DNA from 3 places in the Corynebacterium aquatimens genome. Region 1 is predicted to be linked to each of the others. Evidence: riboswitches for the same ligand, from Rfam matches in the RefSeq annotation. Region 1 holds a riboswitch; each other region holds the start of a gene.
What was found. A riboswitch is a leader RNA that binds a small molecule or an ion and turns the genes downstream of it on or off. The one in region 1 is predicted to bind thiamine pyrophosphate.
Positions count from the first base shown of each region.

Region 2: another riboswitch for thiamine pyrophosphate. It lies ahead of thiM (hydroxyethylthiazole kinase); the one in region 1 lies ahead of CAQUA_RS03480 (ABC transporter substrate-binding protein).
Region 3: another riboswitch for thiamine pyrophosphate. It lies ahead of CAQUA_RS09735 (bifunctional hydroxymethylpyrimidine kinase/phosphomethylpyrimidine kinase); the one in region 1 lies ahead of CAQUA_RS03480 (ABC transporter substrate-binding protein).

Region 1 covers NZ_CP046980.1:751,160-754,429, forward strand. The annotation lists gene aceE (pyruvate dehydrogenase (acetyl-transferring), homodimeric type) at 1-606, opposite strand, end outside; gene CAQUA_RS03470 (DUF3052 domain-containing protein) at 931-1,341, shown strand; tRNA gene CAQUA_RS03475 (tRNA-Val) at 1,412-1,484, opposite strand; TPP riboswitch at 1,594-1,718, shown strand; gene CAQUA_RS03480 (ABC transporter substrate-binding protein) at 1,793-2,833, shown strand.
Region 2 covers NZ_CP046980.1:64,084-67,353, forward strand. The annotation lists gene CAQUA_RS00200 (lipase family protein) at 1-185, shown strand, start outside; gene CAQUA_RS00205 (hypothetical protein) at 547-1,224, shown strand; TPP riboswitch at 1,270-1,371, shown strand; gene thiM (hydroxyethylthiazole kinase) at 1,425-2,249, shown strand; gene thiE (thiamine phosphate synthase) at 2,249-2,896, shown strand; gene CAQUA_RS00220 (ABC transporter substrate-binding protein) at 2,940-3,270, shown strand, end outside.
Region 3 covers NZ_CP046980.1:2,144,695-2,147,964, forward strand. The annotation lists gene CAQUA_RS09725 (GTPase family protein) at 1-184, shown strand, start outside; gene CAQUA_RS09730 (GTPase) at 184-1,782, shown strand; TPP riboswitch at 1,814-1,919, shown strand; gene CAQUA_RS09735 (bifunctional hydroxymethylpyrimidine kinase/phosphomethylpyrimidine kinase) at 1,910-3,270, shown strand, end outside.

The DNA.
Region 1 (3,270 bases):
CATAGAAACCGTGGGGAATTCCCAGAACTTCGGCATGTCGTGCGGGTGCGGGTAGGACGGCAGACCACCCTGCGGGCGGGAGTGCTGTTGGCGGAAGCCATCCAGGTCATCCTCGCTCAGGCGACCCTCAAGGAACGCGCGGGCGTACACCCCCGGGGAAGCGTGACCCTGAACGAAGATCTGGTCGCCACCGTGCAGAGCGTCCTTGCCGTGGAAGAAGTGGTTGAAACCGACCTCGTAGAGCGCCGCCGCCGACGCGTAGGTAGAAATGTGGCCACCCGTCTTGATGCCGGGGCGCTGCGCACGGTGCACCATGATGGCTGCGTTCCATCGCATCCAACGACGGTAGCGCTTCTCCATCGCTTCATCGCCCGGGAACTCTGGCTCCATCTGCGTTGGAATCGTGTTCACAAAATCCGTCGACGTCAGCGATGGAAGCGGAACGCGGCGTGCCGACGCGCGCTCAAGCAAGCGCAGGATCAGATAGCGTGCGCGGTCCGAGTTGGAGTTATCCAGCAGCCCATCGAGGGACTCCATCCACTCGTTGGTCTCCTCCGGGTCCGAGTCGTGCATGTAGTAGGCGACACCGTCGCGGATCACCGGCATGTTGGAATCCGATCCAGCCCCAGGGGTGGTTACACCTGGCACGTTGAGATCGGGGTTTACCTCGTCAGACACTTCGCTTTCCTCCGTTGTGTATCTGTGTTTCGTAGTGGTGTCAGGGCCAGAGAGAACTCTGGCCAACACGTCACGGCCCAGCGTACGTAAAAGTCCACCTAAAAGTTGAGTATTTAAGTGGAGAAACCATAAGAAACTGGCTGTATTCTGTGCGATAAGGCTTTCTTGGATGCCTCACGTGCATCGGAACTAACAAGAATCCATCCAAGGGTCCATCTAAATCCACGCAGAAACCAAACAGAAAGGGACATAGTGAGCGCCGCTGGTGCCGAAAACTACGCAAAGAAGCTAGGGATTAACGCCGACGAAATAGTCGCAGAAATCGGCTGGGACGATGATTGTGATTCGGCTATCTCTGAAGCAATTGAGGACACCATCGGCGACGCCCTGATTGATGAAGACACCGATGAGCTGTGCGATGCAGTCCTGTTGTGGTTCCGCACTGAAGACGGCGACTTGGTTGATGCGCTGGTCGATGCAACCCGCAACTTGTCCGATGACGGCAAGATCTGGTTGCTCACTCCCGGCGCCAGCAAACCCGGCGCGGTTCACCCCGGCGATATCTCAGAGTCTGCGCAACTCGCTGGCCTCATCCAGACCAAGGCTGAGCGCCTCGGCGATTGGCAAGGTTCGTGCCTGACCAGCTCCGGCGCCAAAAAGTAGATACCGGAACAACGGAATGACTAATAAGGCTGCAGTCTCCCGAAGTGGGGGACCGCAGCCTTCTTATTTGTGCGCCATGACGGGCTCGAACCGCCGACCTACTGGGTGTAAACCAGTTGCTCTTCCAGCTGAGCTAACGGCGCGCGTGGGTGAAAGATTAACACGTTGCCCCACTGTCTCACAAAAGGGCAGGCCGTTTACGTATTTGCAAAGCCGTAACGGTTCGAAGGAATCTGGCTGGTATAACTTAAGGCACGTGACACGGGGTGCCCTGTCGCTCACTTCAGTAAATACGGCGTGAGTGGTTGGGGCTGAGATAAGACCCGTCGAACCTGATCCAGTTTGTACTGGCGGAGGGAATGTCGCGGTGCGTATCCGTCATGGCCTGGTCAAGGCCGATTTTTCCGGATGTGTCCCGGCATCTTCCGTCTTGAACAGAAAGACGAAGGATATGAACCGAGAATCAAACCCAGTGAAGAAGATGTGTGCGCTGGTCATGACCCTGTTCATGGCGGCGGGACTCGCTGCGTGTGCCGGCGGGGATGACGCAGCTTCCGGCGATGGCGCGACAAAGATCCGCTTTGCGCTTGACTGGACGCCGAACACAAACCACACTGGCCTGTACGTGGCTAAGAACAAGGGCTATTTCGAAGAAGCTGGCCTGGACGTTGAAATCCTGCCGTACAACGACTCCAACCCGGACCTCATGGTGGATTCCGGCCAGGCTGATTTTGGCATCAGCTTCCAGGACGCGGCCACGATTTCCATGGCCGCTGGGGCAAACATCAAGTCGGTTCTCGCCGTGGAGCAGACCTGGGCGACGGTGGTCAGCGTTCTGGCTGAGCGTGATGACATCAACACCCCGAAGGATCTGGACGGCAAGAAGTTCGGCAGCTTCGGTCTCCCGTCGGATGAGGCTGTCATGCGTGGCGTCATCCAGGCCGCCGGCGGTAAAGGTGAGTTTGAAAACATCACGTTGAATACCGCTGCATATGAAGCGCTGTACTCCGGTGACGTTGACTTCACCGTTCCCTACGTTGCGTGGGAAGGTATCGAGGCCGAGGACCGCGGCGTGAAGCTGAAGAACTTTACCTACACCGACTACGGTTTCCCGGACTGCTACCAAGTCATCGTCGTGGGCAATAATGACTGGCTCAAGGATCACCCAGAAGAAGCCAAGAAGTTCGTTCAAGCTCTGCAGCGCGGCTACGAAGACGCAGTGAAGGACCCCGATGGTTCCGCCGAGATTCTCCAGAAGGAAAACGCCGACCTTCTCACCGACCTGGACTTCCTCAAGCGCAGCCAGCGCATGTTGTCCAAGGACTTCATGCTCGACGACGAAGGCAAGTTCGGCCGCCAGAAAGAAGAGCGCTGGGCTGGGCTGGGTACGTTCCTCTACGACGCCGATCTGCTTGTCGACGACAAGAACAAGCAACTGACCAGCCCACCCAACTGGGCCGATTACTTCACCAACGAGTACCTCGCTGACTAGGGATCCCCGCGGGCCAATTCCGCGGGCGCTCCCCACGCCACAGCCATGCACCCGCGGGCCCTCCCGCGGGTTTTTCACGTCCACGAGATGGCCACTCCCAAGGCTGTTTATCCGCAGGCCTTCCCGGCCCGACCTCAACTAAGCTTTCGCATATGAGGGGTAAAGAAGGTGAGAGGGGAAACCGTCCTCCCAAATTCGGGAGCATTGACCGTTCTCGCCCAATGCAAACCAAAGACACCGCGCTGAGCCTTGCGAACCCTACAGGTGATCGAGAGAATTGTGTTCAGTCTTGTCACGCCTGGTTAATGAGGCTACGAGGATACAATGTGTCTGCTCTACCTGGCCTTTACGACCCGCCCGGAGTAGTAGGGTCTACAGCAGTCTTCAGCACCAAGTTGTGGCGAAATGATCGCGGGGAAATCCCACAATGGTCCGAG
Region 2 (3,270 bases), 690 kb from region 1:
AAGACATGGATGTGCCCAGCCCCATCGGGATGCTGCTGAACACGGAGATGTGGTTTAACCAGTTCTTCGGAATGCCGCGCAACACGCGCGTGGATGTGAAGTGGTACCTGTCTGACCACGGCACGACACCTAACGTGGCGTTTCCGGATTCCTCGGCATTCCTGGCTGAAATCTTCCGAGACTAGGCAGGCCGCGCTGCTGAGTTGAAGAATTCGTGGCCTGCACCATGTTGGCTAGCTAAACACGGTGAGTGTCTAACTTTCGGGGGGCGGTCCACGGGGATCAACGCGGTTGCGTGATTGGCAGTGCCAATCAGCGGTAGTTGCCGCGGAAACACGCTGGTCGCGCGGGAAAAAAATACGTGATTGGCACTGCCAATCAAATGAAGCCCACGAAATGAAGTCTATGTAACGGTTGACGCGGTGGTTTAGACTTAGCAGACAGAACCGACTTAATAGTCAATGTCTTATGAAGGTCGTATGAAGTCGGGCGGCGCGCACCCCGTGCAGTGCATGCCCGGAAGCGCGTCCGATGTGGAGGATCACCGTGAAGAAGATTATGGCAGCCGCACTCGCTGCGGCCCTGACGTTCACCACCGCTGCCCCGGTTACGCCTGGGGTGGCTGCAGCCGAAACGCCGACTGCCAGCAAAAAGTACTCGGAGATCTACCCAGTAACAATGTATGGCTCGGTCAAAAAGGCCGGACCGGTCACTCAATCGTTTGAAGTCACTGTTGATGACGGCATTGGCGGGAAGTCCGTCAAGGCAATTGAAGAGGTCACAGACAAGCGGAGCAGTCAAGAAAACGTCATCTTCACGTTGAAAACATATTCTGCCGGAAAAGCGAGGGGCGAAATAACCCTCGGTAACGAAGCGATCTACCCGGCGCAATTCTATGCCAGCTATGAAGTCACAATTGTTTACACCGATAACAGCAGAGCGAAGGCAACTGGCAGCCTCTCCATTGAGCCCATGGATACGTTGGTGGATCGGTCGAAGCCGCGAGAAGACACGCCTACAGGCGGCACCGGAAACCAAGGCGGCACGGGCAACCAAGGCGGCACGGGCAACCAGGGCGGCGGGAACGCGCTGAGCAGCGCGGATGGCACGCCAACAGAGTTGGGGCGCACGCTATCGATTGTTGGGGGGATTGTCGCGGCGTTGGCGGTTGTGTTGGGTGTGGGTGCGTTGTTTATGAATGCGCAGGTACCGTTCCGCAGGTAAGAAGAGCGTAATTCGCTTCGTTGTTGGCCCGCTGCGCTACTGTGTTATAAGGACACGGGGTGCCGCGGGTCTTGTGCGTGCGGCTGAGAAATACCCGTTGAACCTGATCCAGGTAATGCTGGCGAAGGGATGTTCGGGTGCATTGACCGCGCGTTTCTTCGTTGGCGTTTAAGAAATCGAACGAAGAATGGGAGCGGCAAATGACGGTGACAAATGCGGGTGCGGCGCAGCTTTTGGCAGCAGTGCGGGAGCAGACCCCTTTGGTGCAGTGCATTACTAACTCGGTGGTGACCAATTTCACGGCGAACGTGCTGTTGGCGTCGGGTGCGGCGCCGGCGATGACGGACATCGTGGGGGAGGCGGGTCTGTTCGCGGGTATCGCTAGCGGTGTGCTGATCAATCTGGGTACGCCGACGCCGGAGCAGCGGGAGGCGTCGCGTGAGGCAGTGGCGGGTGCCGCGGAGGCGGGCACACCGTGGGTGCTGGACCCGGTGGCTGTCGGCGCGTTGCCGGTGCGTACGGAGCTCGCCCGCGAGCTGGTCGCGGCTGGTCCGACGGCGATTCGTGGCAACGCCAGCGAGATCATGGCGCTTGCAGGTGCGGGCGCGGGCGGCCGCGGCGTGGAGTCTTCCGATGAGGTCGATGCCGCGGTGGAGGCCGCCGTCGCTTTGGCGCAGCAGTCCGGCGCGGTCGTTGCGGTGTCCGGACCGAAAGACTTCATCACTGATGGTCAGAACGCGGTGTGGGTAGATGGCGGTAGTGAGTTATTGACCAAGGTCACGGGCGGCGGGTGCGCGCTCGGCGCGCTGATCGCGGCATTTTTGGGGGCCCGCGGTGAGGCTTCGGCGCTCGAGGCGGTTGCGGCCACGCACGCGTTCTACTCGCTCGTCGCGGAGCGCGCCGCGGCGAAGGCTCACGGCCCCGGCACGTTCGCAGTCGCGCTTATCGACGAATTGTCGTCCGTGACCCCGGATGACCTCGCCGCGGTGACGAGCATCAGCGCAACGACAACGAGTGAGAACTAATGAATATTCCAGAAGGTATTTACCTGGTCACGGACAAGGCTTTATGCGGTGAGCGTGGCGTTGTGGAGACGGTCCGCCTGGCCGTTGACGGTGGGGTGACCACGGTACAGCTGCGCGATAAAGATGCAGGCCGCGATGATCTTGTGCGCCAACTCGAGGAGCTGGCGGGCGTAATTGATGGCCGCGCAACGCTCGTGGTCAATGACGCCTTAGACGCTGCGGTGGAAGCGCGTCGTCGGGGCATTCCTATCGACGGTGTGCACGTAGGCCAATCCGATGAGGACGCAACGGTGGCGCGTGCGCATCTCGGGCCGGACGCTGTCGTGGGCCTGTCGGCGAGCAACCGGGAGGAATTCGCTGAGATCAGCACCTGGCCTGCCGGAACGGTGGACTACGTCGGTGTTGGTGTTATCCGGCCGACGGCGACGAAGAAAAACCACCCGCCGGCGCTCGGCATCGAGGGATTCGGCGAGCTCACCCGCATTGCGCCGGTGCCGACGGTGGCGATTGGCGGTGTCGGTGCCGGAGACATCGTTGGCCTTCGCCAGGCGGGAGCGCACGCGGTGGCGGTGGTGTCCGCGATCTGTGCAGCAGAAGATCCCCGGGGTGTTGCTGAGCAAATGTCTGCCCTGTGGATAAGTGCTTAGGCACGTGTCCGGTGGTGTCACCCCCGGCCGATAGGATGCAGCCATGACTCACACGAGATCCCGGGTATCCCAGTTCTTTGCCATGGTGATGGCGCTGCTCACCGTCGCGGCGCTCGCGACAACACTCGCGGCGTGCAGCGACGGCGGCGCGGGCGAGGGGGAGAAGATCCTCTTCGCTCCGGACTGGACGCCGAACACGAACCAGACCGGGTTATTCGTGGCCAAGGCGAAGGGATTCTTCGAAGACACCGGGATCGACGTGGAGATCCTGCCGTACAACGAAGCCGGCACCGATGTTCTGGTGGACTCCGGCCAGGCGACGTTCGGGATGGGAACCCAGGATCGATTGACCATTGCCAAATCTGCGGGGGCGG
Region 3 (3,270 bases), 1.1 Mb from region 1:
TCTGCTGCGTGAGGAACGCGAACGCTACTACGCCATCACCGACCCGCTGCTGGAAGGCACCTCCGCCGAATCGATCCGTACCACCGCCGCGGAAGCGCGAGCCTCACTCAACGAACGCTTCCCCGGCATCCTCACCGCGGCCCCCCAACTGCAGCTTCCTCGCCCGACTGGAGGGGAGAACTAATGGCGCTTTTCAAACGTAAGACTCCCCTCGGCGACCGCCTTGCCGCGTTGGATGAGGCCGCCTCCATCGGCGCGCCCTACTTGCCCGCCAGCGAGGTTGACCGCTTCCGTTCCATCGCCCGCGCGGGCGCGGAACGCCGTGCCCTGTCTGCTGAACACACCGTCGTTGGGTTTTTCGGAGCCACCGGTTCCGGCAAGACCTCCCTGTTCAACGCAGTCGTGGGCGAAGACTTAGGCAAGGCAGCTGCGCGCCGCCCGACCACGTCGTCCCCTCTCGCGGCAATCTGGGGCCCGGAGGGGTCCGAAGCCCTGCTGGACTGGCTAGGGGTGGAGGACCGCCGCACCCGCCCGGGCGAGTTCGCCCCCGGCGCTGGCCCGCTCATCTTGCTCGACCTCCCGGACTTCGACTCGGTGGAGGCGTCCAACCGCGAAATCGCGCAGCGCCTCGCTGGACAAGTCGACGTTCTGGTCTGGGTCACGGACCCCGAAAAATACGCCGACAGCGTCATCCACGACCAGTTCATCCGCCCCCACGCCGGCCACGCCGAAGTCACCCTCGCCGTGCTGAACAAAGCAGATTTGCTGCACGTCGACGACGTGGATACGGTCGCGGGCAATTTTGAGCACTTGCTTATCGACGACGGCCTCACCCGCGTGTCCGTCATCCCTACCTCCACGCGCACTGGGGAGGGCATCGATACGCTGCGCAGCGCGATTGCAAAAGTCGCCCGCGCTCACACCGCCCAGACCGCCCGCATTGAGGCCGATATACGCGCGGTGACGGACGACTATGTACCGACGCGGGCGGCGGGTGGCGTCGATAAGCGAGCGAAGCGTGCCCTCGACGACACTTTGGCGAAAGCCGCCGGGGTCGAACGGATTTCTACGACCACCGCCGCGGCCTACCGCAAACGCCTGCATGAGCGCACCGGGTGGCTGCTGACCAGCTGGATCACGAAGTTCCGGCCCGATCCCCTGCGCCGCTTGGGTCTGCGGGAGGAGCCTGATGACGTGGGCGTGCACCGCACGTCGCTGCCGGAATTGGATGCCGCCGGCAAGGCGGTGGCGAACAAGGGACTGCGCGACTATTCCACGGCTGCCGCAGATGGACTGCCCCATGCGTGGTCCGCGGCGGTGGCAGACCGCACTGAGGAGATCTCCCAAGCACTGCCGGGCGAACTCGACCGTGCCGTCGCCCGCACTCGCCTCCCCGCTGAACCTTCGCGGGGATGGTTCCTTTTGACCGTGATCCAATGGCTCGCGCTGATCGCGGCGCTAGCCGGTGTTGTCTGGTACCTGCTGGTTGCATTCATACCGGGCGTTCTCGTGCCACTGCTTGGCAGCGAGCTCGTGCCCACGGTCGAAGGGTGGCCCATACCAACACTGCTGATCATGGCTGGACTCCTTGCGGGGCTGATCATTGGCCTGATCACCACCGTCTTCGGCGGAGTGATCGGCTCCGGCGTGAAGCGACGCACCCGGCAAGCTATGCGCAAAGAAGTGGCCGCGATTTCTCACGCGGCCGTTGTAGAACCGCTAGAGGGCATCCGCGCGGACTACGACCGTTTCGCCGCGGCCGTTGCCACCGCCGTCGGTTAAGGCGGGCCGTTACAACTCGCGTATGATTGCCCAACAAGACACGGGGTGCCCAGCCCCCTCTCAAAGGCCGGGCTGAGATCACACCCGTTGAACTTGAACGAACTCGAATTCGCGTAAGGATGTCGCTATGACTACTGCTATCCCCCGAGTCCTGTCCATCGCCGGCACTGACCCAACCGGTGGCGCTGGTATCCAGGCCGACCTGAAATCGATCGCCGCTGCTGGCGGATACGGAATGTGCGTGGTCACCTCCCTGGTGGCGCAAAACACCCAGGGGGTGCGCTCCATCCACACTCCACCGCAGGAGTTCCTGAAAGAGCAGCTCGACGCGGTCTTCGACGACGTTGAGGTCGACGCCATCAAGATCGGCATGCTGGGGGATGCCGAAACCACCGCCACTGTCAGTGAGGCCCTGGCCGGACGCGAAGTTCCGGTGGTCGTCGTTGACCCCGTGATGGTGGCCACCTCCGGCGACCGCCTGCTTAGCGAGGATGCCGAGGCTGCGCTGCGCCAATTCGTGCGCGACCACGCCACCGTGGTCACCCCGAACATCCCGGAGCTGGCCGTACTCACGGAGAACGAGCCCGCCGCGGACTTCGACGAAGCGGTAGAACAGGGCAAAGCGTACGCCGCCGCAACCGGGGTTGCTGTGTTGGTCAAGGGCGGCCACCTCAGCGGTGATGCCTCCAACGCGTTGGTCTCCCCCGACGGATCCGTCGAGGTTGCCCGCGTGCCCCGCGTGGACACGAAGAACACCCACGGCACCGGCTGCTCCCTGTCGTCGGCGCTGGCCACTCGCCTGGCGCTCGGCTCTGAGGCTGGGTCCGGGGCTGGTTCGGCCGCGGCGGTTCGCTGGGCTTCGGACTGGCTCTACGAGGCCATCGCTAACGCCGATGCGCTTGGAGTTGGCAAGGGCAACGGCCCCGTCGACCATTCCCACCGCGCGCGACGTCTTGCCGCTGCAGCGTCCACCCAGCCGTGGGACCTGTCCGGTGACCGCCCAGCGGGTGAGACCGGCCAGCTTCTTGCTGCCAAGATCCCGGCCGCCGGCCCCCACACCCAGGCTCTCTGGGACCGCGCTGCTGCCAAGGTCTGGCCCGACACGTTGAACTTGCCGTTCATCACAGCGCTGCGCTCCGGCGACTTGGCTGAAGACGATTTTGAGTTTTACTTGCTGCAGGACGCGCACTACCTGGAAGAGTACGCCCGCGCTTTGGCCCAGGTTGGAATCAAGGCCCACACCCCTGATGACCAGGTCTGGTGGGCTAACTCCTCCGCCGAAGCTATCCACGCCGAGGCTGAGCTGCACCGCACCTGGTTTGCCCAGCACGACCTGGATCACGCGTCGTCCCGGCCCAGCCCGGTTACCAACGCGTACACGGACTTCCTGGTGTCTGAAACCGCCGTGGAAGAATACGCTGTCGGCGCTGCGGCGGTCCTGCCGTGCTTCTGGCTCTACGCTGAGGTGGGCCTCCACCTCGCTGAGAA